Linked DNA regions of Beijerinckia sp. 28-YEA-48. The protein of the gene in region 1 interacts with the protein of each later gene in a pairwise test. Links are inferred from orthologs where the notes say so. Each region holds a gene or a part of one and is shown on either strand. Other genes may lie near its edges. The genes, in order: ruvA and ruvC.

Region 1 (13,324 bases):
CATGCTCGCCTGGGAAAGCTTTGGCGAAGGCTGGGTGACCGATGTCGCCAAGCAGCTGAAATTGAAGGATGCCCGCATCCTGAAAGCGCCCTATGGCGAGATTCCCGACCTGAAGACCGTCAATTTCGACAATGACGTGGTTTTCACCTGGAACGGCACCACCTCCGGTGTGCGCGTGCCGAACGCGGATTGGATCCCGGCTGATCGTAAGGGCCTGACCATTTGCGACGCCACCTCGGCCTGTTTCGCCCAGCGCCTCGACTATTCGAAGCTCGATGTGGTGACTTTCTCCTGGCAGAAAGTGCTCGGCGGCGAAGCCGCCCACGGCATGATCATCCTGTCACCCCGCGCTGTTGAGCGGCTGACGACCTATGCCCCGGCTTGGCCGCTGCCGAAGATCTTCCGCATGACTAATGGCGGCAAGCTGATCGAAGGTATTTTCGTCGGCGACACGATCAACACGCCGTCCATGCTCTGCGTCGAAGACTATATCGATGCCCTGCAATGGTCGAAGCTGATCGGCGGCCTCGATGCCCTGGTCGGCCGCGCCGACGCCAATCTGAAGGTCCTTTCGGATTGGGTGGCGAAGACGCCGTGGGTGGATTTCCTGGCCAAATCGGCCGACATCCGCTCCAACACCAGCGTCTGCCTGAAGGTCATCGACCCGACGGTGGCGGCCCTCGCCCCCGAGGCCCAGGCCGCTTTCGTCAAGGAAATGGTCGCCCTCATCGAGAAGGAAAAGGCAGCTTTCGACATCGACGGCTACCGCGATGCGCCTCCGGGCCTGCGCGTGTGGTGCGGCGCGACGGTTGAATCCGCTGACGTCACGGTGCTGACCGAATGGCTCGACTGGGCCTTCGCCCAGGCGCACGCCAAAGTCGCCAATCCGGTCTGATCCTGCTCCGGATGGGGCAACCCATCCGGATGTTTTTCGCGACGGCCGTTGTGCGGCCGCGCAATCCCCCAATTCATCGTGAGGACTTCACCATGGCTCCACGCGTCCTGATTTCCGATGCGCTTTCCCCCGCCGCCGTTCAGATCTTCAAGGATCAAGGCGTCGAAACCGATTTCCAGCCGAACCTCGGCAAGGACAAAGAAAAACTTGCCGAGATCATCGGCAATTACGATGGCCTCGCCATCCGCTCCAACACCAAGGTCACCGCCAAACTGTTGGAAAAGGCGACCCGCCTGAAGGTGATCGGCCGCGCCGGCATCGGCGTCGACAATGTCGACATTCCCGCCGCCACCGCCAAGGGCATCATCGTGATGAACACGCCCTTCGGCAATTCGATCACGACCGCCGAACATGCCATCGCCATGATGTTCGCGATCGCCCGTGAAATCCCCGCCGCCGACGTCTCGACTCAGGCCGGCAAGTGGGAAAAGAACCGCTTCATGGGCGTCGAAATCACCGCCAAGACACTGGGCATCATCGGCTGCGGCAACATCGGCTCGATCGTCGCCACCCGCGCCAACGGCCTGCAGATGCGCGTCATCGCGTTTGATCCGTTCCTGACGCCGGAGCGCGCCAAGGAACTGGGCGTCGAGAAGGTCGAACTCGAAGACCTGCTCGCCCGTGCTGATTTCATCACCCTGCACACGCCGCTGACGCCGCAGACCAAGGGCATCATCTCGACCGAAAACCTCGCCAAGACCAAGAAGGGCGTGCGCATCATCAACTGCGCCCGTGGCGAGCTTGTCGACGAAAACGCCATGCGCGCCGCGCTGGAATCGGGCCATGTCGCGGGCGGCGCCTTCGACGTGTTCTCGGAAGAGCCGGCGACCAAGAACGTCCTCTTCGGCCTGCCCAACGTGGTCTGCACGCCGCATCTTGGCGCTTCGACCACGGAAGCGCAGGAGAATGTGGCGTTGCAGGTGGCCGAACAGATGTCCGACTATCTGATGCGCGGCGCCATCTCCAATGCGCTGAACTTCCCCTCGATCACCGCAGCCGAAGCGCCGAAGCTGACGCCCTTCGTCGCGCTTGCCGAAAAACTCGGCTCCTTCGCCGGCCAGCTGACCGAGAGCGAAGTGCGCAAGGTGACGATCACCTATGAAGGCAATGTCGCCGAACTGAAGACCAAGGCGCTCACCGCCGCGGCCATCGCCGGCTTCCTGCGGCCGATGCTGTCGGACGTGAACGTGGTTTCGGCGCCGATCGTCGCCAAGGAACGCGGCATCGTCATCGACGAAGTCACCCGCGCCGCCGAAGGCGACTATGAATCGCTGATCACCTTCTCGGTGACCACCGACAAGCAGGAACGCGCCATCGCCGGCACTGTCTTCCAGGACGGCAAGCCGCGCATCCTGTCGATCAAGGGCATCAAGGTCGACGCGGAATTCTCGCCGACGATGATCTACATCACCAACGAGGATAAGCCGGGCTTCATCGGCCGCTTCGCCGGCGAACTCGGCGACGCCAAGGTCAATATCGCCACCTTCGCGCTGGGCCGCGACAAGCCGGGTGGCTCGGCCATCGCGCTGGTCGAGGTGGACGGCGACGTGCCGCCGGCGACCCTGGACAAGATCCAGGCGCTGCCAGGCGTCAAGCAGGCCAAAACCCTGCGGTTCTGATCGGCGGACCAACCGCCTCATCTGTCACAGCTTTAAGGCCCCGGCTCGCCAGAACCGGGGCCTTTTGATTATGAGACGGCGCGTTTTTCGCCCGAAAACGCTATAGGCTATCGCTTCAGCGAATCGGGCAACGGCATGATCGGCAAGCTCAAAGGTCTCATCGACAGCTACGGCGAGGATTTCGTCATCCTCGACGTCAACGGCGTCGGCTATGTGGTGCAGTGTTCGACCAGAACCCTGCAGAAGTTGCCGCGCGTCGGCGAAGCCGCAGCGCTCGCCATCGAAACCCAGGTCCGCGAAGACGCCATCCGCCTGTTCGGCTTCTCGTCCGACTCCGAACGCGACTGGTTCCGCCTCCTGCAAACGGTTCAAGGCGTCGGCTCCAAAGTCGCCCTGGCAATCCTCGGCATTCTCAGCCCCGGCGAACTGGCGACCGCGCTCGGCACCCAGGACAAATCCATGGTCGCCCGCGCCCCCGGCGTCGGCCCCAAACTGGCGGCCCGCATCGTCGCCGAATTGAAGGACAAGGCCCCGGTCTTCGGCCATGTCGATCCGGCCGTGGCCAGGCTGTCCGGCGCCGAGGAAGCGACGAGCGCGCCCAAGCCGGTGCAGGACGCCATTTCCGCCCTGGTCAATCTCGGCTACGGCCGGCCGCAGGCCGCCGTCGCAGTCGCCGCCAGCGTCAGAGCCCTGGGCGAAACGGCTGAAACCAGCGCCCTGATCCGCCGGGGTCTGAAGGAATTGGCGCAGTAATCGAGTGATTTAAAGGAATAGTACGCTGACCACTCCGCCCCGCCGCCTCATCTCGCCGGAAAAGCGCGACGACGACACGGATACGTCGATCCGGCCGCTGTCGCTCGATGATTTCACCGGCCAGGAAGCGGCGCGCAAGAATCTGCGCGTCTTCATTGAGGCGGCCAAGGCCCGCGGTGAAGCCCTCGATCATGTGCTGTTCGTCGGCCCCCCCGGCCTTGGCAAGACGACCTTGGCGCAGATCGTGGCCCGCGAGCTCGGCGTCAATTTCCGCTCGACCTCCGGCCCGGTGATCGCCAAGGCCGGCGATCTCGCCGCGCAGCTCACCAATCTCGAAGAAGGCGACGTTCTGTTCATCGACGAGATCCATCGGCTCAGCCCGGCCGTCGAGGAAATCCTCTATCCGGCGATGGAGGATTTCCAGCTCGACCTCATCATCGGCGAGGGGCCGGCGGCGCGTTCGGTGAAGATCGACCTGTCGAAATTCACCCTGGTCGGCGCCACCACCCGCGCCGGCCTGCTGACCACGCCGTTGCGCGACCGCTTCGGCATTCCGGTGCGACTGAATTTCTACACCGTGCCCGAGCTTGAAAGCATCGTGCGGCGCGGCGCCCGCGTGCTCGGCATGAATATGAGCGAGGACGGCGCCAACGAGATCGCGCGCCGGGCGCGCGGCACACCACGTATCGCCGGCCGCCTGCTGCGCCGGGTACGCGATTTCGCCATCGTCGACAATGAAGCGGTCGTCACCCGTACGGTGGCCGACCGGGCGCTGCGCCTGCTCGATGTCGACGCCATTGGCCTCGACCAGATGGATCGGCGCTATTTAACCTTGATTGCCGAAAATTTCGGCGGCGGCCCGGTCGGCATCGAGACCATCGCGGCGGCGCTGTCGGAACCGCGCGACGCCATCGAAGACATTATCGAGCCGTATTTGCTGCAGCAGGGCTTCCTGCAGCGCACCCCACGCGGCCGCCTCCTCACCACCAACGCCTTCAAACATCTGGGCCTTGCCGAACCCAGGCGGGAGGTGCCGCAATTTGGCCTGTTTGACGATGAAGAAGATTAGGCCAAGTTCTCTTATCCCGCTTGCTCCTCCTTCCATCCGCCCCGGAGCTTGATGCTCGCCTGATGGTTACGCGCCGCGCCTTCCTCCGTCTTCTCTCCGGCCTTGTCGCGGCCGGCGCAGCGACGTCCGCTTACGGCATCGTCATCGAGCCGCTCTACCGGTTGCAGGTGACGCGCTATGCGCTGAAGCCGCGCAACTGGCCGGCCGATCTCAATCTGCGCCTCGCCATCGTCGCCGATATCCATGCCTGCTCGCCGTGGATGACGGCCGAACGCGTCGCCGGCATTGTCGCGCGCACCAATGCGATGAATGCCGATATGATTCTTTTGCTTGGCGACTATATCGCCGGCCACAAATACCAGACGCCGATCCCGCCGCATGAATGGGCCCAGGCGCTGCAGGCTTTACATGCGCCATTAGGCGTTCATGCGGTCCTCGGCAATCACGACTGGTGGCAGGACCGGGCGGCGATGAAGCGCAGCAAAGGCCCGACGATCGCCGGCCAGGCGCTCGAAGATGTCGGCATCAAGGTCTATGAAAACGACGTCGCGCGGTTTGAAAAAGACGGCAAGCCATTCTGGCTCGCGGGGCTTGGCGATCAAGTCGCTTTCGTTGCCCAGCGCGGCTGGCGCAATCCACACCACGGCATCGACGATCTTCCCGGCACGTTAGCGAAGATCACCGACGATGCGCCCATCATCCTGATGGCGCATGAGCCGGACATTTTTCCGAAAGTGCCCGATCGCGTATCCCTCACCCTCTCGGGCCATACCCATGGCGGCCAGATCCGCATCTTCGGCTATGCGCCTGTGGTGCCCTCGCACTATGGCCGACGCTTCGTCTACGGCCATGTCAACGAAGGCGGCCGCGATCTCATCATCTCCGGCGGCCTTGGCTGCTCGATCCTTCCCGTGCGCATCGGCTCGCCGCCAGAGATCGTCGTCGTCGATCTCGGCCAGCCGACGCAACCGCTGACGACCTCGCGCGCATGAACCAGCACCCGCCGCATCTTCTGCCGCTGCGTGTCTATTACGAGGACACGGATTTTTCTGGCGCCGTCTATCACGCCAATTATCTGCGCTTCATGGAACGCGGCCGCACCGAATATCTGCGCCAGGCCGGCATTCATCAGCACGAGGTTTTCGCCGGCCTGCATGGCGAAGCCTTCGGCTTCGTCGTGCATCGGATGAACATCGAATTCCGCCGCCCCGCGCGAATGGACGATCTCCTGACGGTGGAAACAACAGCCCGCGAGATTCGCGGCGCGGCGATCGATCTGGCGCAACGCGTGCTGCGCGGCGACGAAGTGCTGGCCACCGCCGACGTGCGCGTCGCCTGCGTGATCAACGGCCGCGCCGCGCGCTTACCAGCCTGGGTGCGCGAGCGCCTCGCGTAAGGTGCGTTAACGCACATCCTCGCAGCGTTCATGCACGTCGGTCCGTCATGTGATCGCCGCCCGATCGCGTCGTTTTACCGCCGTGAATTCAACGTAATTGTTGGCAGAAATCGCACCGCCGCCGGGGCTGGCTGCTCACCTTCAAGCCCCATTGGGAGACATCCATGGAGACACCCTTGCGACCGCAGACCCTTGCCTTCGCCGCAGCCTCCACATCCTTTCGCAACAGCTCTATTCTCACCATCGTTTCATTGCCCGCTTTGCTCGCCGCAGCGCCAGCCTTCGCCGCCTCTTTCGAGGTCGCGTCCAAGATCGATGCGGTCACCGTCTATCCCGATGCCGCCAGCGTCATTCGCCACGCCAGCATCGAACTGCCCGCCGGCACACATACCCTGGTGTTTCGCGGCCTGCCGATGAACCTCGACCCAGCCTCGCTGCGCATCGAAGGTGAGTCCGACGGTAAACTGTCGATCGGCTCGGTCGAATCGCGCATCGCGCCGGCCGACAATGCCCAGGCGGATTCCGCCATCGCCGAGCAATTGCGCAAGCTGCGCAACGATCGCGACATCAAGCAAACAATGATCGACACGCTCAATGCCAAGCGCGACATGATCAGCCGCTATGCGCAAGCCTCGCCGGAGAAACTTGGCGGCGACAGCGCGCCGCTCGAAATCGACAAATGGAATGCCGCCTGGGACGTAGTCGGTGGCGCCATGGGCAAGATCAACGAAGAATTGCGTGTCGCCCGCAACGATCTGCGGGATCTCGACGACAAGATCAAGACGGTGGAGAATTCAACCCGCGCACCCGACAACCGCACACGGCCGCTGCGCGAAGTGACCGTCGAGCTCGAAGCCGGCAGCGCGTTGAAAGGCAGGATGCTCCTCACCTATCGCGTCAACGGCGCGAGTTGGCGTCCGATCTACGACGCGCAGCTGACCACCGATGCGAAGGGCGGCAAGGCGTCGCTCGATCTGGTGCGCCGCGCGCTGATCTCGCAACGCACCGGCGAAGATTGGAAAGGCGTGACGCTTTCGGTCTCGACCGCGCGCGTCAATCGCGGCACCCGTGCGCCCGACATGCAGACCCAACGCCTGGCCTTCTGGGAACCGCCGGTGATCATGTCGCGCTCGGCTGCCCCCGCGCCGCCACGAGCCAAATTGAATGCGCCGGTTCAAGCCGAAGCCCAGCAATCGTCGGATGAGGCGCGCTTCAAAAAGGCCGAGGAGGTGGAGTCCAATCTTGAGACCGGCGCTTTCGAAGCCGCCTTCCGCGTGCCAGGCCGCATCGACATTCAAGGCGATGGCGGCCAGCGCGCGCTGCGCATCGGCAGCAAGACCGTGGCAGCCGATGTTTTGATCCGCACCACGCCGGCGCTGGACCAGAGCGCCTACCTCGATGTCAGTTTCGTCAACGAGGATGAGGCGCCGCTCCTGCCCGGCGAAGTCGCACTGCAACGCGACGGCGCCTTTGTCGGACGCGGCCAGTTCAACCTGATCGCGCAAGGGGAAACGACACGTCTGGGCTTTGGCGTCGATGACCGGGTCAAGGTTTCGCGCGTGCCCGTGCGCCGGCGCGAGAACGAGCCCTCCTGGCTCGGTTCGACCAAGCTGGAAATGCGTGAGTTCAGAACCATAGTGAAGAACCTGCACGATTTCCCCGTGAAAGTGAGCGTCATCGATCAGATGCCGATCTCGGAGAATTCGGCCATCGTCATCGAACAGCTCGCGGCCACGACACCGCCCACCGACAAGATCGTCGAGGACCGGCGCGGCGTCATGGGCTGGACCTTCGATCTCGCGCCCACGGCCAGCAAGGAGATCAAACTGGCCTATCGCATGAAATGGCCGGCCGACCGGGCTGTCGCCTTCGAAACCGTGCCCAACCCACCAGGGCAATCGTCACAACCCATGCGCTAGCTGCATTCCACAGTCGATCTGTGATGAAAGCCGGGGCCTTGCGGGCCTCGGCTTTTTTTCCGTAGATTTCCTCCGGTTTCATTGAGGGGACGAGGAAGCGGAATGAGTGCCGAGACCACCGTCAAGAATCTGCTCGCAATCGCCGGTATCGAGATCAACGGCAACAAACCCTGGGACATCAAGGTTCACGACGACCGGTTCTATGCCCGATCGGTCGCGCAAGGGTCGCTCGGCTTCGGCGAATCCTACATGGACGGCTGGTGGGACTGCGAGAAGCTCGACCAGCTGTTTGACCGATTGGTCGGCTCCCGCCTATCGGAGAAAATCCCGTTCAATTTCAAAACCGCGTGGCTGGTGCTGGTCTCCAAGATCCAGAACCGACAGAACATGAAGCGCGCCTTCATCGCCGCCGACGTGCATTATGACCTGCCCGTCCAAATCTTCGAAGCCACCTTCGACAAGCGCCTCACCGGCAGCTGCGGTTATTGGAAAGAGGCCAAGGATCTCGACGCCTGCCAGGATGCCAAGCTCGATCTGATCTGCCGCAAGATCGGCCTCAAGCAAGGTCAACGCGTCTTCGACATCGGCTGCGGCTGGGGCGCCTTCATGGGCTTCGCGGCGGAGAAATACGGCGCGCACTGCGAGGGCGTTACCGTATCGAAGGAACAGGTGGCCTATGCGATGAACCGCTATGCCAACCTGTCGGTCAAATCGACCTTGATGGATTATCGCAACGCCACGGGCGGCCCCTACGATCATCTCGTCTCGATGGGCATGTTCGAACATGTCGGCTCGAAAAACTACCGCGCCTATTTCGAAACGGCGCGCCGACTGATCAAGGAAGACGGGCTGTTCTGCCTGCACACGATCTGGGGCAACGAACCAGAGCCGGCCATCGACCCCTGGATCGACAAATATATCTTCCCCAACGGCGTGCTGCCGACAGTCGGCCAGGTGACGAGCGCCGTGCACCAACTCTTCGTCGTCGAGGACGTGCACAATTTCGGGCCCTATTACGATCTCACCTTGATGGCCTGGAACGACAAGTTCCAAAGCCATCGCGCCGACATGGCACGCGACTACGGCGAACGCTTCTGCCGCATGTGGGAGTATTATCTGTTGTGCTGCGCCGGTGGCTTCCGCTCGCGCGGGATCAGCGTCGGCCAGTTTGTCCTGTCACCGCACGGCGTTCGCGAAGGCTATACAGCGGTGCGCTGATCAAGCATGATTGTCTCGATCATGTACCGGATTATCGTCAAAGGCCTGTTGGATGCAAAGTCACTTGAATGAATGACATCCCAAGCCTGACAGACATACGCGCCGCAGAGGCGCGTATTCGGCCGACCCTCGCACCAACCCCGTTCCTGCATTCGCGCACCCTGTCGGATATCCTCGGCTGCGAACTGTGGCTGAAGTTCGAGAACCTCAATTTCACCGCCTCGTTCAAGGAACGCGGCGCCCTGAACAAGCTCCTGCAGCTGACGCCAGAGGAGCGGGAGCGAGGCGTCGTCGCCGTCTCCGCCGGCAATCATGCTTTGGGCCTCGCCTACCATGCACGCCGCGTCGGCGTGAAGGCCGTCATCGTCATGCCCGAGACGGCGCCGGCGGTGAAAGTGATGGGCGTGCGCGACTGTGGCGCCGAAGTGATTCTGCACGGCAAGACCTTCGCCGATGCCGCCGAGCGCATTCCAGCCTTGATCGCCGAGCGCGGCCTCGTTCTGGTTCATCCCTTTGACGATGCGGCGGTCATCGCCGGCCAGGGCACCGTGGGTTTGGAGATGCTCGCCCAAGTCTCGGCAGCCGGCGCGCCGCCGCTCGATCTGCTCGTCATCCCCGTTGGCGGCGGCGGCCTCATCGGTGGCATCGCCACGGTCGCGAAAGCCTTGCAGCCCAATATCAAGGTTATCGGCGTCCAGACAGAGCTTTACTCCGGCATGGCCCAGGTTCTCGACACCGCGAGAATCATGAGCACAGGCGGCCCTTCGCTCGCTGAAGGCATCGCGGTGAAGGAGCCCGGCTTGCTGACGCGCGAGATCGTGCGCCGTCATGTCGACGACATGCTCGTCGTGTCCGAGCCCAAGATCGAGGATGCCGTGGTGCTGCTGCTTGAAGTGGAAAAAACCCTCACCGAAGGCGCAGGGGCTGCCGGTATCGCCGCGATCAGCTCTTATCCGAATCGGTTCAAGGGCAAGAGGGTCGGCACGGTCTTGTGCGGCGGCAACATCGACATGCAATTGCTGTCGACGATCTTGCAGCGCTCTCTCGTGCGACGCGGCCGGCTCGTCCGCTTCACCGTGACAACATTAGACGCGGCCGGCCAGCTCGCCGACATCGCCGCGATCATCGCTCACCACGGCGGCAATATCGTCGAGGTCTGGCATGATCGCGTCTTTGGCTCGCCACTGGCCAAGACCACGGCGATCGACATCGAGTTCGAACTGCAAAACCCGCAGGCGCGTCAACTGATCGAAGCCGATCTGCGCGCCCATGGCATGGGTGTGGTCTGGCGGCATAGCCCTGTGTAGGCTCTCTCTCGGTGTCATCCCCGACGCCGCAGACGATCCGGGATCCAGGGCGAGCGGTAGAGCCTTCGATCACGCTTCACGTTTCAACGCATCGAGACACGCAGCATTCGTCACGCGCTCCTGGCTCCCGGATCACTTGCCTCGCAAGTGTCCGGGATGACACCGAGGACAAACCCTCACTGCTTCTCGATCTTCGCCAACGCGATATATTTGCCCCAGGCGTCAAGCTCGCTGGCGATCAGCGTGCGCAGATCGTCAGGGCCGCCGGCCCAGGTCTCGGTGGCGAGCTTGCCCATGAAATCTTTCGTGTCCTGGCTGTTGGTGATCTCGCCAAACCAGCCCGACAGTTTGTCGACGATCGGCTTCGGCGTGCCAGCCGAGACGACAACGCCCCACCATGGCGTCAGATTGAAGGACGGAAAGCCGGATTCGGCCAGGGTCGGCACGTTGGGTAGAGCAGAGGACCGTACCGTCGACGTCACGGCAATTGGCTTCACCCGCCCTGCATGGGCCATGCCCGCCACCCAGGTGGCGTCATAAGCGGCGAAGTCGAATTCGTCGGCCAACAAGCCGCGCATCGCATCGGCGACCGCATTGTAGTTGATCCGCTCGACCTGCACGCCGGCCATCTGCGCATAGAGTTCGGCGGTGATCACAGCCGTGTTGGTGCTGGCGCCATAGCGCGCCTTGGGGCCCTTTGATTTCAGCACGGCCGTCAGATCGGCAATGTTATTGATGGGTGAATCCGGTTTGACGATCATGACGAAAGGCACGCGGGCGAGGCGCGCCACCGGCTCGAAACTCTTGATCGGATCGAAGGCGACATCCTTGAACAGATGCGGCGCCGAGGCCAAAGTGGCATTGCCCGGCGTAATCATGATCGTATAGCCATCTGGCTTGGACGTGGCGGCGATCTGCGTCGCGATATTGCCAGCGGCGCCTGGCTTGTTGTCGACCACCACCGGCTGGCCCGACAATTTCGACAGACGATCGCTGTAGAAGCGCACGACGATATCGGCGCCCGAGCCGGGCCCGAAGTTGCACAATGAGCGGATGGCGCGGGTGGGATAATCCTGCTGGGCCATCGCCGGCCACGCGGCCGATCCCAACAGACCCAGGCCCATGCCTCGAGCGATGCCTTGGGCAATGCCTTGGCTGACACGTCGGCGCGTGATGTCCATTCTTCCCTCCCCAATGTTTCGCTTCGGCTTTGTCACATGCCGCCCGCTGTTCTGGCGGAGCAGACGTGCGCAGAACGCAGTTTGGTTTGCAGATGAACTGTGCCAAGAACTGAACATATGTTCAAGAACGCCGACGGGGAAACCCGCCCTCCCATATCGAAAGGTCTGCTCGCCGGCTGCTGGTCCAATCCTTGGCTATTGATGGTGCTCACCACCCTGGCGTGGGCAAGCAATGTCATCCTCTCGCGAATGGCCGTTGGCGAGCTTCCACCGATGTTTTTCGCCGGCATGCGCTGGCCGATCGCCGCCGCCTTGGTGCTGCCGTTTGTCTGGCGCCCGTTCATCCGCGCCTTGCCGATCATGCGGCAGCGTTGGTTGTACCTGCTGCTGATGGGCGGCATGGGTTTCACGATCTTCAGCGCGCTCTTCTATGTGGCGGGCGCCTATACCACCGGCGTCAATTTCTCCATTCTGCTGGCGACGAACCCGGTCCTTACCGTCACCATCGCTTGGATCGCTTACCGCTCGCGCATGCCTCTCATCTTCCTGCTCGGCCTGGCGATGACCTTCCTCGGTGCGCTGCTCATCGCCACCCACGGCGATATAACCCGCCTCCAGGAATTTCAGTTCAACCGCGGCGACCTGATCGTCCTCGCCGGCTGCTTTATCTATGCGTCGTTCACGGTGGCGTTGCGCCAACGCCCGCTCATGCACCCGCTGGTCTTTTTCATCGCCCTGTGCATCTCCGGCACTTTGGTCGGCTTCGTCTTGCTCTATGCCGAATGGTCGCTCGGCTATTTCTTCTGGCCGACCCCCAAGGGCTGGATGATTTTCCTTTATTCCATCGCCTTTCCCACCATTCTGTCGCAAGTTTTCTACATTCGCAGTGTCGAATTGATCGGGCCGCAGCGCACCGGCCTGTTCTACAATCTCGTCCCGGTCTTCGGCGCGCTGATGTCGGTCGTCGTGCTGGGCGAACCCTTCGTCGCCTATCATGGCGCTGCTTTGGTGCTGGTGCTGGGCGGCATCGCCATCGCCGAAACCTTCCGCGCCAAACCTCAAAGCGCGACCTAGCCCCCATGGTGCTACCGACCCGCCCCTTCGCCAAAGCCGGTCAATCAGCCTGGGTCCTGCTGTTGGCGACCATGCTGTTTTGGGGCGGCGGCGTGCCGGTGTCGCGGATGGCGGTGGGCGAAGTGTCGCCGATGACCATCATCTGCGCCCGCTGGGCCATCGCGCTCACTCTGCTTTGGATCTTCGCGCCCAAGCGGGTCTGGACGGAGGTCTATTCGCTGCGCGCGCGCTGGCGCTTTCTGCTCCTGATGGGGCTGGCGATGACCGCGTCCAACTCGCTCGTCTTCATCGGCGCGAAATATACCACCGGCATCAACCTGGCGATCCTGCAAGGGGTGACCCCGGCCCTGGTGCTGGCCGGCGCCTTTCTGGCCTATCGCGCCCGTATCTCGCTGATTCAGGGCGCTGGCGTTCTGATCACCATCTTCGGCGTCATCCTGGTGGCGACGAAGGGTGAGCCGCTGACCATTCTCGCGCTGCAATTCAATCGCGGCGACATCTACCAATTGCTCTCGGCTGCGATCTACGCCGCCTATGTGGTGGCGTTGCGCAATCGGCCGGCGGTCTCAAGCCTCGCCGTCTTCACTGTTATCGCGGTGGTGTCCTTCATCATCTCGATCCCGCTGATGACGATCGAGGTTCTGACCGGCAATTTCTATCCGATGACATGGACCGGCCTTGGCACCCTGCTCTACATCGCGATCTTCGTCTCGATGTGCGGCCATATCTTCTTCATGCGCGCCGCCGAAATGCTCGGACCGAGCCGCGCCGCCATGTTCCACAACCTGACGCCGGTGATCGGCGCTGCGCTCTCGGTGTTGATACTGGGCGAA
Region 2 (16,342 bases), 660 kb from region 1 along the record:
TATCGCGCCCATGGCGGCTTGATCGGCCTGGAGAAGGCGCGCGCCCTGGCGCCGACCGCCATCGTCGAAGAAATCATGGCCTCTGGCCTGCGCGGACGTGGCGGCGCCGGCTTCCCCGCCGGCATCAAATGGCGCACGGTGCTGGAAGCCCAGGGACCGCAGAAATTCATCGTCTGCAATGCGGACGAAGGCGACAGCGGCACCTTCGCCGATCGCATGCTGATGGAGGGCGATCCCTTCCTATTGATTGAAGGCATGGCCATCGCCGGCCTCGCCACGGGCGCGACACGCGGCGTCATCTACATCCGCTCAGAATATCCGCACGCGATCGCCACCATGCGCGAAGCCGTCGCTATCGCCCGACGCGCCGATGTGCTCAACGCGCGTTTCGATATCGAGATCCGTGTCGGCGCCGGGGCTTATGTCTGTGGCGAGGAAACGTCGCTGCTCGAAAGCATCGAAGGCAAGCGCGGCCAAGTGCGCGCCAAGCCACCGCTGCCGGCACACAAGGGCCTGTTCGGTTGCCCGACGATCATCAACAACGTGCTGACCTTGGCCGCCGCGCCAACCATTCTGGCTGAGGGCGGCATGGCCTATGCGGCGCATGGCATGGGCCGCTCGCGCGGTACCTTGCCGTTCCAGATCGCCGGCAATGTCAAACGCGGCGGCCTGTTCGAGGCGCCCTTCGGCCTGACCTTGCGCACCCTCATCGAGGACATCGGCGGCGGCACCGCCAGCGGCCGGCCGCTGCGCGCCGTCCAGGTCGGCGGTCCCCTTGGCGCTTATTTCCCCGAGAGCCTGCTCGATACGCCGCTCGACTATGAAGCCATGGCGGCGAAGGCCGGCCTGCTCGGCCACGGCGGCATCGTCGTTTTCGACGACACGGTCGACATGGCCCACCAGGCTCGTTTCGCCTTCGACTTCTGCGCCATCGAGAGCTGCGGCAAGTGTACGCCCTGCCGCATCGGCTCGACGCGCGGCGTCGAGACCATCGACAAAATCACGCAAGGGCAGAATGTCGAAGCCAATATCGCTTTGGTGAAAGACCTGTGCACCGTGCTGACCGACGGCTCGCTCTGCGCCCTTGGCGGGTTAACGCCAATGCCGGTAATGAGCGCCCTCACCCATTTTCCTGATGACTTTCATCGTGGCGCCCTACGCGCCGCCGCCGAATAATAAAGATCGCCGAGAAACATCATGCCCCTCGATCGCGAACCTGATTTTGGAACCCCGGCCAGCACCAGCGCCACCACCGTGACGCTAACCATCGATGGCGCTGCTATCACCGTGCCGGCTGGCACATCGGTGATGGCGGCCGCCATGCATGCCGGCACGCAGATCCCCAAACTCTGCGCCACCGACATGGTCGAAGCCTTCGGCTCCTGCCGCCTCTGCCTCGTCGAGATCGAGGGACGGCGCGGGACGCCGGCCTCCTGCACGACGCCGGCCGAAAACGGCATGGTCGTGCACACGCAGACGCCGCGCCTGAGCACTTTGCGCCGTGGCGTCATGGAGCTCTATATCTCCGATCATCCGCTGGATTGCCTGACCTGTTCCGCCAATGGCGATTGCGAATTGCAGGACATGGCCGGCGTCGTAGGCCTGCGCGATGTGCGTTATGGCCAGGACGGCCAAAAGCATCGCACCGTCGCCAAGGACGAGAGCAATCCCTATTTCACCTTCGACTCTTCGAAGTGCATCGTCTGCTCGCGCTGCGTGCGCGCCTGCGAGGAGGTGCAAGGCACGTTCGCGCTGACCATCGACGCGCGCGGCCTCGCTTCAAAGGTATCGACCGGCACCGCTGATTTCCTGACGTCCGAATGCGTCTCCTGTGGCGCCTGCGTGCAGGCCTGCCCGACAGCGACGCTCAATGAAAAGACCGTCATCGAAATGGGCACGCCGACCAAGGCGACCATCACCACCTGCGCCTATTGCGGTGTCGGCTGCTCGTTCCGCGCCGAAACCCAGGGCGACAAAGTGGTGCGCATGGTGCCCGACAAAGCCGGCAAGGCCAATGACGGCCATTCCTGCGTCAAGGGCCGCTTCGCCTGGGGCTACGCCACCCACAAGGACCGCATCACCAAGCCGATGATCCGCGCCAAGATCACCGATCCCTGGCGCGAGGTGAGCTGGGAAGAAGCCTTCGCCCATGCGGCGTCCGAGTTCAAGCGCATCCAGGGCCAGTATGGCCGCGATTCGATTGGCGGCATCACCTCCTCACGCTGCACCAATGAGGAAACCTTCCTGGTGCAGAAGCTGATCCGCGCCGGCTTCGGCAATAACAATGTCGACACCTGCGCCCGCGTCTGTCATTCGCCAACCGGCTATGGTTTGAAGACCACGCTCGGCACCTCCGCCGGCACGCAGGATTTCCGCTCGGTCGAGAAAGCCGACGTCGTGCTCGTCATCGGCGCCAATCCCACCGATGGTCACCCGGTCTTTGGCTCGCGCCTCAAGAAGCGGCTGCGTCAGGGCGCCAAGCTCATCGTCGCCGATCCGCGCCGCACCGATCTGGTGCGCACGCCGCACGTCGAGGCCGCCTATCATCTGCCGGTCATGCCCGGCACCAATGTCGCCCTGCTCAACGCGCTCTCCCATGTCATCGTCACCGAAGGCCTGGTGAAAGAAGACTACGTGCGCGAACGCTGCGAATGGCAGGATTTCGAAATCTGGGCCCGCTTTATCGCTCAGGATATCAATTCGCCGGAAGCTACAGAAGCCAAGACCGGTGTGCCAGCGGCCGATGTGCGTGGCGCCGCACGGCTCTACGCCACCGGTGGCAATGGCGCGATTTTCTACGGCCTTGGCGTCACCGAACACAGCCAGGGTTCCACCACGGTGATGGCCATGGCCAATCTCGCCATGGCGACTGGCAATATCGGGCGCGATGGCGTCGGCGTGAATCCGCTGCGCGGCCAGAACAATGTGCAGGGCGCCTGCGACATGGGTTCATTCCCCCATGAATTCTCCGGCTATCGCCATGTCTCCGACGATGCCACCCGCGAGATGTTCGAGAGCTTCTGGGGTGTCGGGCTGTCGGCGGAGCCGGGCCTGCGCATTCCCAACATGCTGGATGAGGCGGTCGGCGGCCGTTTCAAGGGCCTCTACATCCAAGGCGAAGACATCGCCCAGTCCGATCCGAACACGAAACATGTGACGGCCGGCCTGCGCAGCATGGAATGCGTGATCATTCAGGATCTGTTCCTGAACGAGACTGCGAAATACGCCCATGTGTTTTTCCCTGGTTCCTCCTTCCTGGAAAAAGACGGTACCTTCACCAATGCGGAGCGGCGCATCAGCCGCGTGCGCAAGGTGACGCCATCGCCGTCGGGCCTCGCCGATTGGGAAATCACCCTGCGCTTCGCCGAAGCTCTTGGCTATCAGATGACCTATGATCATCCCTCCGAGATCATGGACGAGATCGCACGCCTGACGCCAACCTTCGCCGGCGTTTCCTATCCGCGGATCGACGAACTCGGTTCCATCCAATGGCCCTGCAACAAGGATGCGCCGGAAGGCACGCCGATCATGCACATCGATCGTTTCGTGCGCGGCAAGGGCAAGTTCATGGTGACGGAATATGTCCCCACCGACGAAAAGACCGGGCCGCGCTTCCCGCTGCTGCTGACCACCGGTCGCATCCTCTCACAATATAATGTCGGCGTGCAGACCTCGCGCTCGCACAACAATGTCTGGCATTCGGAGGACAGACTCGAGATCCATCCCTTCGACGCGGAGGAGCGCGGCGTCCGTGAAGGCGATCTCGTATCCCTGCAGAGCCGCTCTGGCGATGTGTCGCTACGCGCCACGATCACGGACCGCGTGCAGCCGGGCGTCGTCTACACCACTTTCCATCATGCCAAGAGCGGCGTGAACGTCATCACCACCGACTATTCCGACTGGGCGACCAATTGCCCGGAATACAAGGTGACTGCGGTGCAGGTGCAACGCACCAACCATTATTCCGATTGGCAGAACGAAGAACGCGAGAATGCCGATCTCCTGCGCATGATCGAAGGCAGCATGAGCCATGCCGCCGAGTAACGACAAGACACCTAACGACAAAACACGCGCGGCCTTCACCCGCAGCCTGGCACAGCGGTTCGATTATACCGACAGCATTTCCGACGCGGTCGCGCGCAACGTGCCGGTCGAGACACCGATCAACATCGTCTATGCGCCGGTGCCCTTCGCCGTGATGATGGCGACGCCGCAGGATCTTGAAGATTTCGCCGTCGGTTTCAGCTTCACCGAAGGCATGATCGATAGCGCCAGCGACATCCGCTCCATCGCCATTGAAGAGGATGAGCGCGGCGTCAAGCTCATCGTCTCGCTCGCCGCCGACAAACTGCAGCGCCATCTGGCGCGGGCCCGCAAGATCGCCGGGCTCACCAGCTGCGGCATCTGCGGGATCGACGATCTGGCCTCGCTACCGCAGGTCAAACGGACCTTTTCCGGCACGGCGCTGCGCGCCGACGCTATTGAGGCGGCGCTGAGCCAGTTACGCCGGCATCAGCCCTTGAACGTCGAGACGGGGGCTGTCCATGCCGCCGCCTGGTGCGCCTACGACGGCACGATCCGCGCTATCCGCGAGGATGTCGGCCGCCACAACGCGCTCGATAAGCTGATCGGCCATCTGCTGCGCACGAAGGCTGATCCGACCAACGGTTTCGTGCTCATCACCAGCCGCTGCTCGTTCGAACTGGTGGAAAAAACCGCCGTGTTCGGCGCTTCGGCCCTGGTCGCCATTTCAGCGCCGACCTCGCTCGCCATCGAGCGCGCCAATGCCTATCGCATGACGCTGGTGGCCATCGCCCGTTCGGACGGCGCCATGGTCTTTGGTAATGCGGGCACGATCGTCACAGGAGAAACGACGCGGTGAACAACGAGACGACGCTGGTGCGCATGGCCAACCAGATCGCCACCTTCTTCAAGTCCCAGCCCGCGGATCAGGCCGTTTCCGGCACGGCCGAGCACATCCACGCCTACTGGAACAAAGTCATGCGCCGTGACATCTACGCCTATATGGACCAAGGTGGCGACGGCCTCGATCCCTTGGCGTTGAAAGCGCTGGAGCAATTGCGCGCCAACGAAAAGAGCTAGTACGGCAATCGTCCTTTAGCGCTCGTGCGCTTCTGCTCTATCGAAACGCGGTTTGCTCCATAGCCTTTTCGAGCGAAGGGCACCGGTTCGCGTAAAGAAAACGCGTTCGAACGAAAGCCTGAAGTCTTTCGCCGCTTCTATGAAGCGGTGAACGACTTTAATGCCATTTGGCCCAGGCATCATGACCGATAAAGGCAACGGTAAAAAACAATACGCTAAAGGTCGCGCAGATAAGCAGCTTTGACACTGCGTCGGGTTCGTTCCTGAACATCACATCCACTCCTCCGCCCGCTCCAAAGCGAAGTAGCACCCAGACTAAAAACGCGCGCCGCTCTGCGAAAGTGACTTAGGTCATTGAAACCAGGCGCTTTGGCAGAACGTGGTAAATCCCTTCAGCTCGAAATTCATGCCATCGTAACCATTCCAGGCGATAGTGCTGCTACGTACTCCTCTCCATGAACTGTCCCATGCTGACTCGCCGTACTCTTGCTCTCACCGCTCTTTGTTCAGTGGCTACCGGTCTTGCCGGCTGTTCCTCGATCGGCATTCCATCGCTACCCGAAGGATCGTCCACAAAACGGCGCACCTTATCCCGCACGCTATCGGTTCCGAATTACGCGGAAGTCTATGCGGCCTATCCCGGCGAAAGCACGCCGATCCTCGCGGTCAACTACCGCAACATAGATCCACGCTATTTGCGTCAGACAGTCGAATTCACGGGAAGCGCGCCCGTAGGCTCGATCGTTATCGATCCCGGCTCCTATCATCTCTATTACGTCGAATCGGCCAAGGTCGCGACCCGTTATGGTGTCGGTGTTGGGCGCGAAGGCTTTGGCTGGACGGGCGAAGCTCGGATCAACATGAAGCGCGACTGGCCGGACTGGGTGCCGCCGCGCGAAATGGTCGAGCGCGAGCCCGACATCAAGAAACGCCTGGAAATGACGCCGCGCGGACTTGGCGTGCGCGGCGGACCGAACAGCCCGCTAGGGGCGCGCGCCATGTACCTGTTTGGCGCCCACGGCGAGGGCGATCTCGGCTATCGCATTCATGGCACACTGGAGCCGGAAACCGTGGGTAGCAACGTGTCGTCGGGCTGCATTCGGATGATCAACCAAGACATCGCCCATATCTACGCCCGCGTTGCGCCCGGCACGCCCGTGACCGTACTTCCGGTATGAGTTCAGCAGCGCCCAAATGCGTCTCCATCGAAACGCATTTGGCTTGAGCTAGCGGATGAAGTGGTCGAACAGCGGCAGACTGAACACGACCGACAGCGCGATCAGCACATAGGCCGCGATGCGGTACTGACTGTCCGACGTGCCCTTGAAGAAGCGCGCGCCTAACGCCAGGCCGATGGTATAGAGCGGCCACGCAATCAAGGCATAGACCACCACGTCGAAGGTGAAGAACCCGTTGAAGAAATAGACCACGTCGGTCGAGAACGAGGCAAACGCGTAGAACACCATGATATTGGCGCGGATGACGCTTGCTTCGGCTGTGCTCGACAGCCAATAGGCAATGACAAGCGGCCCGGACACGCCCGTGGCCCCGCCTGTCAGCCCGGCGCCAAGCCCAACCACGGTCGAAGCGAGCGGCGTCGGCTGTCCGCGATAGCGCCAGCCGGTGACCAGTACGAGCAGCATGACCGAAACCAGTCCCGCCATGATCCAGCGCAGCACCATTGGATCGGTGGTCTTCAGCACCCAGGCGCCCACCGGCAGCATGGCGATGGCCGCGATCGCCATCGGCGCCACCTCGCGCCAGCGACTTTTGGGCAGATAGGAGAAGCCGTAGGGCGTCGCGCTGACCAGATCGAACAGATAGAACACCGCCACTGCCTTGCGCGGCCCCAGAACGGCTGCGGTCAGCGGGATGAAGATCAGAGCGCCGCCGAAGCCGGAAAAGCCGCGCGTGATGCCCGAGATGAACACGACGCAGGCGACAAACCAGGTGGTCTTCTGCGCCAAAAGCCCCGCGACCTCATGGCCAAGCGAAGCGAACCATTGACTATCGAACATCTGGCGCTCCGGCGGCAGGCCCGTCTGCTAGCGGCCGGCGGCCGAAGACTGATATGAACACCGTATGTCCTCCCAGGCGATTCGCATCCTTGGCATCGATCCCGGCCTGCGCAATCTCGGCTGGGGCATCGTCGAATCCGCAGGCTCACGCCTGACATTCGTCGCCTGCGGCACAATTCATTCAGATGCTGCTCTATCTCTTGGGGAACGTCTGCGACAACTCCACCTCGGTCTGGCAGATGTGCTTCAGACGCATATGCCCGAAGAAGCCGCCGTTGAGGAGACCTTCGTCAACCGCGATCCACAATCGGCGCTGAAACTTGGCCAGGCGCGCGGCGTTGCCCTCGTAGTGCCGGCATTGGCCGGTATTCCGGTCGCCGAATACGCCGCCAATCTGGTCAAGAAAACCGTGGTCGGTGCCGGCCATGCGGAAAAACGGCAGGTGGCCATGATGATCAAAGTCCTGCTGCCGAAAGCTGACGCGCGCAGCGCCGACGCTGCCGATGCGCTCGCTGTCGCCATTTGCCACGCACAGCATCGTGGCGCCCACGCGCGCCTGCAAGCCATCGCGCCAACGGGCCGCAAAACCGGCTAAGGTGTTCCCATGCAATATGTGGATTCCGCCACGTCCTGGCGCCGCCTTTCCGCCGCCGTCGTCATTGGCACGATCGGCTCGATCGGCATGTGGTCCTTCGTCGTCGCACTGCCGGCAGTCCAGGCCGATTTCGGTGTGCAGCGCAACGAAGCTTCCCTGCCCTATACGCTGACGATGGTCGGTTTTGCCTTCGGCGGCGTCTTCATGGGCCGCCTCGCCGATCGCTTCGGCGTTTTCGTGCCGCTGCTCATCGGCGCGGTCGCCCTGTCGCTTGGCTATGCCAGCTCGTCCTTCATGCCAACACTGGCCCTGTTCGGGCTGATGCATATCCTGGTCGGGTTCGGCGCTTCCGCCAGCTTCGCGCCCTTGATGTCCGATATCTCGTTCTGGTTCGCGCGGCGGCGCGGCATTGCCGTGGCCATAGCCTCCGTCGGCAATTATCTCGCCGGCACGTTGTGGCCGCCGCTGTTGCAGGCTTTCATCGCGACGCATGGCTGGCGCACGGTGCATCTCGCCGTCGGCGTCATCTGCCTTGTCACCTTGCTACCACTGGCCTTCCTGATGCGCCAACGCGCCCCCGCCGAAGCGCGCGCCAGCACGCCGCCGGCCTCGAAATTCGGCCGGCTCGAGCTGTCGCAGAATGTTCTGCTGGTGCTGCTCGTCATCGCCGGCGTCTCCTGCTGCGTCGCCATGGCGATGCCCCAGGTCCATATCGTCGCCTATTGCGCCGATCTCGGCTATGGCCCGGCGCGCGGCGCCGAAATGCTATCGGTGATGCTTGGCAGCGGCATCATCAGCCGCATCGCCGCCGGCTTTGTCGCCGACCGCATCGGCGGCCTTTCCGCGCTGATCATCAGCTCGACCCTGCAGGGTATCGCCCTGTTCTTCTATCTGTTTTTCGATGGACTGGCGTCGCTCTATATCATTTCCGCACTGTTCGGCCTGTTCCAGGGTGGCCTGGTGCCCATGTATGCGGTGATCGTGCGTGAATATTTCCCGGGCTCAAAGGCGGGTGCCACGCTCGGCTTGATCATCATGGCCACTTTGTTCGGCATGGCCTTCGGCGGCTGGTTCTCCGGCCTGATCTTTGATTGGACTGGCTCCTACCGCCTCGCCTTCCTCAACGGCCTGTTGTGGAACCTGCTCAACGTGGCGATCGTTGCCTTCCTGCTGCTGAAGCGCAAGTTCACGCCCCAGACGGCCTGAGGATCAGTGCTGGCCGTTAGTGCTGGCTTTGCGGGTGCGACGTCGCGACATTGGTCGAGATATCGCGCGCCGCCAGGCGTTCCTCGGCCGCGAACGGCATGACGGCTTTCTGCCATACCGCATAGCAACCGCGATCCTGCTTTGCCGTATAGAGCGCCGCATCGGCATGGCGCAGCACCAGATCGAAGTCGCGCCCCGCCTCGGGACAGAAAGCGATGCCGATACTGATCGTGCTCTGCACGTCCTGCCCGAAAATACCGAAGGACTCGCGGAAGCTCTCGTTGATGCGCTCGGCCAGTTGCAGCACCATGTCGTCGGCAGGAAAGCTTTCGACCACGAGAACGAATTCATCACCACCCAGCCGCGCGATGAAATCCGTCTGCCGGGTGATTTCGCGCAGCCGCTTGCCGGTCTGCACGAGGATCTGGTCCCCCGCTTCATGGCCCATCCGATCATTGATGTCCTTGAAGTGATCGAGGTCGAAATAGAACAGGGCCAATCGCGGCGCTTCCTGCCGTTCGTCAGCCAGCCGTTCCGACAGATGCTCCTTGAAAGCCAACCGGTTCGGCAGGCCTGTTAGAAAATCCAAGCGTGCCGCTTCTTCATCAACGGCGTGACTGACGACGCGCGCACCCAATTGCGCGGCATAGCGGGCGCCGGTGCTGAGAAGCACGGCGGTATAGACAACCAGCAAGCCGGCGAGGAGCAGACTTGTCTGATGCCCCAGCGAAGCGATGGCGGTGGCTGACCCGACAACAATCGGCACCATGAAAACAAACGTCGCCGCCGGCACCGACGCCAGGGTGAAGGCGCCACCGAAAATCATCCCGACGGCGACGCAGGTGAGGATCAATTGCTCATCCGGCGAAGCGCCGGCAAAATACAGAAACGGGATCGTCGCCCACAAGACGCCAAACAGGCCACCCCGAACAATGGCCAGCCGAATACCGCGCTGAGAGGCCACGGCTGGCCGCGGCTTATCGCGCCGCAGGATGAGTCGCAGGAAGAACCAGGCCGAGAGACCGACGACCAGCACGGTCCAGATATTCAGAAAGGGATCAGCGACGCGATTGAGACCGATGCGCAGCACCAGCGCATTGAAGATCGCCGCCAACATCACCACGGGGGAATTATGGGCAATAGCGCTTATTTGCACCGCCCGGACCCGCCCAGCCGTGGCTGGGGGCAGCGGAGCATCGGCCGGTCGTGGATTGCCCTCCAACCACTGACGCGCGATCGTCAACAACGAAACTGTCATTTCACCGCCTGTATCCCCGGTGCGGCAGCGTAGCCCTATTTATGCCGGTAGTATGAAGACCGACGGCTAAGGACTGGTTACGAGATCGGTGGCTCAAGATCGAGTCATTTCCGAAGTGACCGTGATTTGAGAAGGTTAATGAGCCCTCGGCCGGGCTGGGCACCGTTCCGGCGCGCACAGCCGCTGGTAACCAGCCCGCCACAATCTTCAATGCTTTGAACGACATTTCGCCGGCTTTGAATGGCCTAATCCATTGAAACCAGATGATTCGCGCCTCTCAAGCCGGATCTTTGGCCACCACAGGCAACGCCCGGGACAGCCGGACGGGCCGGACAGGACGATGATGATGGGGCCGATGGTAAACGGCGAAGTCACGAGCGGCGAAACAAAGCGCGACATCTGGGCCGAGGGCCCGGCGGTCCTGCGCCTGCGTATGCTTGAATTGAAATTCGGGTTGCAGTCACGCCGCCTGACCGCGCAAGCCCGCCGCGACACCGAACAGGCCATGCGCGACATGCGCCAGGCCGTGCTCGATCTGCCGCCCCACAGCTTCGCCGATCTCGTCGCCAAACTGCAGACCGTCAGTGAGGGCAACGTCGAGCCGAACTCAAAGAACGGCCCGCAGCCTGACAACGTGATCCGTCACGACGAGACGATCTTCGGCTGAAGCAACGCGCCTTGTCGGCGCAATACATTTTGCCTGGCATTTCTTCGAAACAATTCCGGCTTCTAACAAGCGCGCGGCTGTGCCATGGTCGCGTGACAACAATAAGCCTTCGAGGAATCGATGCCACGCACGCTCCCTGCCATCACGCGCGACCTGCCTCACCGCTCCAACATCGTCGCGCGTCACGATATGGCACGCGTGTGATCGTTCATGTCGAACCTATGTGACGTCGGGCAAGAACAACGACCGTCAAGACAACAATCATGACGGAAGTCTCGCCGCAAAGATCATCAATCAAGCGTGCGCTGTCCCATCGCAATTTCGCGATCTTCGAGGCTGGCCTGCTGCCCCACTATCTGACGGGCTGGATTCAACGGGTCGGCGCCGGTTGGCTCGCCTGGGAATTGACTGAGTCGCCGGCCTGGCTCGGCGTGATCGCCGCCGCCGATCTTGCCCCCATGCTGGTCCTGGCGCCGCTCGCTGGCGCATGGACCGACCGGATCAACCCACTGCCCCTGATCCGCGCCGCGCAAGCGATGATCGTCGTGCAGGCCGTGTTGATGTCGGCGCTGATGTATGCTGGATGGATGTCGATCGAAGTCCTGCTCGCCCTGACGATCTTCGTCGGCTGTGTCTATCCGTTCCATTCCTCGGCACGACAATCGATCATCCCTGCGACGATCGCGCGTGCCGACTTCGCCCCAGCGGTGGCGCTCGATTCCGCCTCTTTCCACTCCACCCGCTTTATCGGGCCGGCGATCGCCGCTTTCATCATTCCGCTCTATGACGTGCAAGGCACATTCGTCGCTCATATTTTCGGCAGCGCGATCTGCCTGATCGCGCTACTCATGCTGCGCCTGAAACCGCCGGATCGTTCGCAGGCGCGCGGCCGCCATCTTCTGGCGCAAGTGGCCGACAGCATGGCCTATGCCGCCTGCCACGACGGGCTGCGTCCGATCCTGCTGCTGCTGACCTTTGCCTCGGTCTGCGTGCGTCCCTTGCAAGACATGCTGCCCGGCTTTGCCGGTGATGTGTTCCAAGGCGGCGCGCGCGAGCTCGCCTGGTTCTCATCCAGTGTCGGTGTCGGCGCCATGATCGGCGCCTTCTACATCGCCTGGCGCGGCGGGCTCGCCGGCCTCACCCGCATCACCATGATCGGCTATGGCGGCGCGGGGCTCGCGGCGCTTGTATTCATTGCCACGGAAAATGTCTGGGTCGGCATCCTTGGCTGCGCCGGCATCGGCTTCTTTCTCAATATCATGTCGACCAGCACGCAAGCCCTGATGCAGCTCGCCACCGACGATGCGATGCGCGGTCGTGTCATGTCGCTCTATCTGGTCATCTATCGTGGCATGCCGGCGCTCGGCGCATTGGCCATCGGCTTTGTATCGAGCCTGTTCGGCCTGCAAATGGCCGGCGCGCTTGCTGCCCTTGTCTGCCTGGCTTTCCTGTTGACCATCCTGCCGAAGCGGGCGGCCATCGCCGCCAATTTTGAAAACCCTCAGCGCCGTCCACCGGCATAAGCCCGACGAGGTGGACAGACCGCAGCGGCGATCTATGATGCCCTGAACAACGATCAAGCAACGATAACGATCAAAGGAGGACGAGATGAAGGAATGGATGAAAGTCGTTCCGGCCGAGGAGCGCAAAGCTTATGAATCAGGCGGCTTCATGGGCGCTGGCGAGATTGGCGCACGCACGGCGCTGATCGTCGTTGATGTCACCTATGGCTTCACCGGCTCGCGCGGCCTGACGCTTGAGGAAGCGATCAAGGAATACGGCCCCGCCTGCGGCCCTGCCTCCTGGGAAGCCATGCCGCGCATCGCCCGGCTCATCGCCATGTTCCGCGATCTCGGCCGCCCCGTCGTCTACACGCGCGGCGATGCCTACGACACGCAGTTCTCCGGCCATGCCACCAAGAGTAAGCGGGCGGTGAAATACGCCGGAAAGTTCAACGAATTCCCGCCCGACATCGCTCCGCGCGAAAGCGAATGGATCCTCGACAAGACCAAGGCGAGCGCCTTCTTCCAGACGTCGCTCGCCGCCTATCTGGTCCGCCAGCAGATCGATACTGTGGTAATCTGCGGCGTGTCCACATCAGGCTGCGTGCGCGCTTCCGTCGTCGATTGCTTCTCCAACGGCTTCTCGACCTTCGTGGTCGACGATTGCTGTTTCGACCGCTCGAACTTTGCCCATTGCGCCAATCTGTTCGACATGAACGCCAAATACGCCACCGTCGTTTCGCTGAGCGAACTCGAGGTTGCGCTGCTCGGCAAACAGTTGGAACCTGCAAAAGCAGGTTGAGAAAGCGGTGGCGCGGTGAAGGACAATCCGTTTCCTTACTTTCCCTATCGCGCCATCGTCGATCATCCGCCGGTGAAATGGCCCAACGGCGCCCGCGTCGCCGTTTGGATCATTCCCAATGTCGAGCATTTCCACGTCGAACGCCCCGGCCCCATGCCGGACGTGCGCAATCATTCACGCCGCGACTACGGCAACCGTGTCGGCGTGTGGCGCATCATCGAGGTGATGGAAAAATACGGAATCAAAGGCACCGTGGCGTTGAATGGCGAGGTCGGCCTCTATTACCCCCGCATCATGGAGGAACTCGTCAGGCTCGACTGGGAGGTGATGGGCCACGGGTTGACCAATTCCACCCTGCTGGTCGGCCTTGATGAAAACGGCGAACGCAACACCATTCTTGAAACCCAGCGCATCATCGAACAGCATGGCCGCAAAATGCACGGCTGGCTCGGCCCCGGCCTTGGCGAGACGTGGAAGACGCTCGACCTGCTGAAGGAAGCGGGCTGCACCTATGTCGCCGACTGGGTCAACGACGATCTACCCTACCGCATGAACAACGGGCTCTATGCCATCCCCTATTCGCTTGAACTCAACGACATGCCGCTGTTCAACGCGCCCAGCATCAGCAATGACGAATTTCTGCGCCGCATCTGCGACAGCTTCGACACGCTTTACCGCGAGGGCGAAAGCGGCGGCCGGGTGATGGCAATCGCCTTGCACCCCTATCTGATCGGCACGCCCAGCCGGATCGGCGTTCTCAACCGCGCTTTACAGCATATTTCGGCGCACGACAGTGTCTGGTTCGCGCGCGGCGTGGAGATCATCGACGCCTACAAAATGCAGGACCTTCCCGAACCTTAAGATCACCCACCGTTTGACCTGAACGAACCGGACTGCGAAAAGCCCTCATGTCCGCTTTCGACACCATGCGCACGACATTCAAGCAGGACCGGCACATCTGGCCGCTGCTGATCATGATCTGCTGCTCGATGATGGGCACCGGCATGGTCGTGCCGATGCTGTCGGTCTATGCCGCCACATTCGGCGTCACCAGCACGCTGGTTGGCATGTTGGTGACAATTTTCGGCATCGGCCGGCTCCTCGCCAATTTTCCCGCCGGCTGGCTCAGCCAGAACGTCGGCCGCCGCCCGCTGCTGGTGGCAGGCCCCGTCATTGTCGCCGTCGGCAGCCTCGGCGCCGCGCTCACCTCGGGCTTCGTCGAACTGTGCTTCTGGCGTTTCGTTCAGGGCGTCGGTTCCGGCATGTACCTGACCGTTTCGCTCGCCGCCCTGGCCGATATCTCGACGCCCGCCACCCGCGCCCGCATCGTCGGCCTTTATCAATTTGCCCTACAGATGGGCGCCACCCTAGGCTCGGTCTTCGGCGGCTTCATAGCCAAACTGTTCGGCCTCACCGCGCCGTTCTGGGCAATGTTGGTCATCTCGCTCGCCACCGCTCTTGTCGCCGTCTTCAGCTTTCGCGACAGCAAGCCCGCGCCGGGACGCAGCCTGTCGGGCGCTTTGGCGAGCGAACAGCGCGGCATGTTCAGCGCGCCGTTTCTCGGCATTTCTTTCGTCAGCTGCATCGCCTTCTTCACCCGCACCGCCTGCATGTTCCAGCTCATCCCGCTGATGGGCCAGGACAACTTCGGCCTCGATGTGAGCCAGATCGGCATCGGCATCGCCATCATCGCCGGCACGATGATGCTCGTCATGCCGTTCAGCCAATTGTTCATCGAAAAAGTCGGCGCCCGCATGGCCGTGGTCTATTCCATGCTCGGCATGGCCGCCGGCCTCGCCGTCATCGTCATCGGCCCGCAGCAATATTGGTTTTGGTTGTGCATGGTGCTCTATGGCCTCACCGGCGGCTTCAACGCCCCGGCCGTCGGCGCCTATTCCATCGCCATCCTGCCACGCCGGCAATTCGGCTCTGGCCTGGGCCTGCAACGCACCATCAGCGATATTGGCTATGTGGCAGGGCCCGTGCTCATCGGTCTCGTCGACGATCTCTCGGGCTTCGGCCACAACGGCGGCATTCTCGCCAATGTCGGCCTGCTGGTGGCCTCGACCCTGGTCTTCATTCTGGTCAGCCGCAACACCTCGACGGACAAATAGATTCATGGCGTTTTGCAGTTTGACTTAGTCAAACGCACAAAGACGCGTTTCTATCGAACGTAATTTGCTCTAACGCCGCGCCGTCGCTGCCATTTGCCCCTTGAGCCAATTGAAACTATCAACGATCCAGCTCGCTTCGATCGTATGACCACCATCGTGCCGGCAGAACTCCGCCGCCTTGCCGCTGGTACAGGTCGCCGCAGTCCAGCTCCGGCAAGTGAGCGGACCGCGCACGGCAACACGATCTGGCTCCGCCCCACAGCCATTGCGCACCAGCAGCCGGCGAAAGCTCTCGTTGGCATCGCCCTGTTTGTAGAGACCGTTGCGGAGCGAACGCCCGGCGATCGGCACCGTCTTGTCGGCCATGCCGTGAATGTGACGCAACATCACCGGGCCGCCAGGGCAGTCTGTCGGCATCGGCTCCCAATAGGCGCCCGACATCGGTGCATAGCCGGCGAAGGCAGGCCCCATCCGGCAGGCGACATACCAGACCATCGAACCGCCGACGGAAAAGCCCGCCGCCAGCGTCCGCGACGGATCGATCGGAAAGCGCTTCTTCACATCGGCCAGCACCGCCGCGACATAAGCAAAATCATCGCGGCTGCCGCTGATCTTGCCGGGAAACGACCATGAATGGTCCTCGCCATCCATCGCCACCAGCAAAATGCCGGCCTCATCGAGCGGCGGCTTCATGTAGACGTCGGCCATGGTGGTGGCGGCGCTGTCGCCATAACCATGGAAATAAAACAGCGCCGGCAGAGCCGATTTACCGTCCCAGTGGGGCGGCGGGCGCACCAGATAGGAGCCTCCCGCGACCACGCAGGGCGTGCTGTCGGAACAGGCCCAGGCGGCGCTCACCGCACTGAAGGCCAGCACCCACAAGACAGCCCAGAAAGCTCGAACCACCCGGTTTTGGATCACGCGATCCTCCCGCCGTTTGCGCAAGACTATAGGGTTTGGAGCCATGAACAAGCGAACGTGAATACCGCCGCCTTGAAGCCCTCACACCCGCATGCCATGACCTTAACTTGCTGATGCCCCATGCGCGTGGGCATTTATTTACTGGGAAGCGATCTA

What was found.
Region 2: the proteins of ruvA (region 1) and ruvC interact in binary tests that used the Escherichia coli proteins (3 or more experiments, as listed by UniProt). The link is inferred for Beijerinckia sp. 28-YEA-48 from one-to-one orthologs.

The regions. Positions count from the first base shown.
Region 1 is NZ_FNSI01000001.1:5,007,054-5,020,377, reverse strand. What follows is about bases 1,592-4,518. They hold ruvA (Holliday junction branch migration protein RuvA), read left to right. Parts: upstream 1,592-2,709; coding sequence 2,710-3,327; downstream 3,328-4,518. Other genes in these bases: BLW50_RS23505 (metallophosphoesterase), read left to right, coding at 4,459-4,518; ruvB (Holliday junction branch migration DNA helicase RuvB), read left to right, coding at 3,353-4,396; serA (phosphoglycerate dehydrogenase), read left to right, coding at 1,592-2,574. Outside these bases: BLW50_RS23525 (phosphoserine transaminase), read left to right, coding at 1-895; more of serA, read left to right, coding at 988-1,591; more of BLW50_RS23505, read left to right, coding at 4,519-5,388; ybgC (tol-pal system-associated acyl-CoA thioesterase), read left to right, coding at 5,385-5,792; BLW50_RS23495 (mucoidy inhibitor MuiA family protein), read left to right, coding at 5,957-7,711; cfa (cyclopropane fatty acyl phospholipid synthase), read left to right, coding at 7,814-8,929; BLW50_RS23485 (threonine ammonia-lyase), read left to right, coding at 8,998-10,236; BLW50_RS23480 (Bug family tripartite tricarboxylate transporter substrate binding protein), read right to left, coding at 10,413-11,417; BLW50_RS31130 (DMT family transporter), read left to right, coding at 11,535-12,491; BLW50_RS23470 (DMT family transporter), read left to right, coding at 12,497-13,324. UniProt on the Escherichia coli protein: The RuvA-RuvB-RuvC complex processes Holliday junction (HJ) DNA during genetic recombination and DNA repair.
Region 2 is NZ_FNSI01000001.1:5,664,391-5,680,732, reverse strand. What follows is about bases 6,235-8,950. They hold ruvC (crossover junction endodeoxyribonuclease RuvC), read left to right. Parts: upstream 6,235-7,185; coding sequence 7,186-7,716; downstream 7,717-8,950. Other genes in these bases: BLW50_RS26625 (GGDEF domain-containing protein), read right to left, coding at 8,939-8,950; BLW50_RS26630 (MFS transporter), read left to right, coding at 7,726-8,922; BLW50_RS26640 (sulfite exporter TauE/SafE family protein), read right to left, coding at 6,330-7,121; BLW50_RS26645 (L,D-transpeptidase), read left to right, coding at 6,235-6,281. In the rest of the region: BLW50_RS26665 (formate dehydrogenase beta subunit), read left to right, coding at 1-1,176; fdhF (formate dehydrogenase subunit alpha), read left to right, coding at 1,198-4,044; formate dehydrogenase accessory sulfurtransferase FdhD, read left to right, coding at 4,031-4,882; BLW50_RS26650 (formate dehydrogenase subunit delta), read left to right, coding at 4,879-5,103; more of BLW50_RS26645, read left to right, coding at 5,571-6,234; more of BLW50_RS26625, read right to left, coding at 8,951-10,180; BLW50_RS26620 (hypothetical protein), read left to right, coding at 10,521-10,847; BLW50_RS26615 (MFS transporter), read left to right, coding at 11,111-12,370; BLW50_RS26610 (cysteine hydrolase family protein), read left to right, coding at 12,456-13,151; BLW50_RS26605 (polysaccharide deacetylase family protein), read left to right, coding at 13,167-14,012; BLW50_RS26600 (MFS transporter), read left to right, coding at 14,060-15,265; BLW50_RS26595 (CE1 family esterase), read right to left, coding at 15,335-16,186; BLW50_RS26590 (OpgC family protein), read left to right, coding at 16,342-16,342.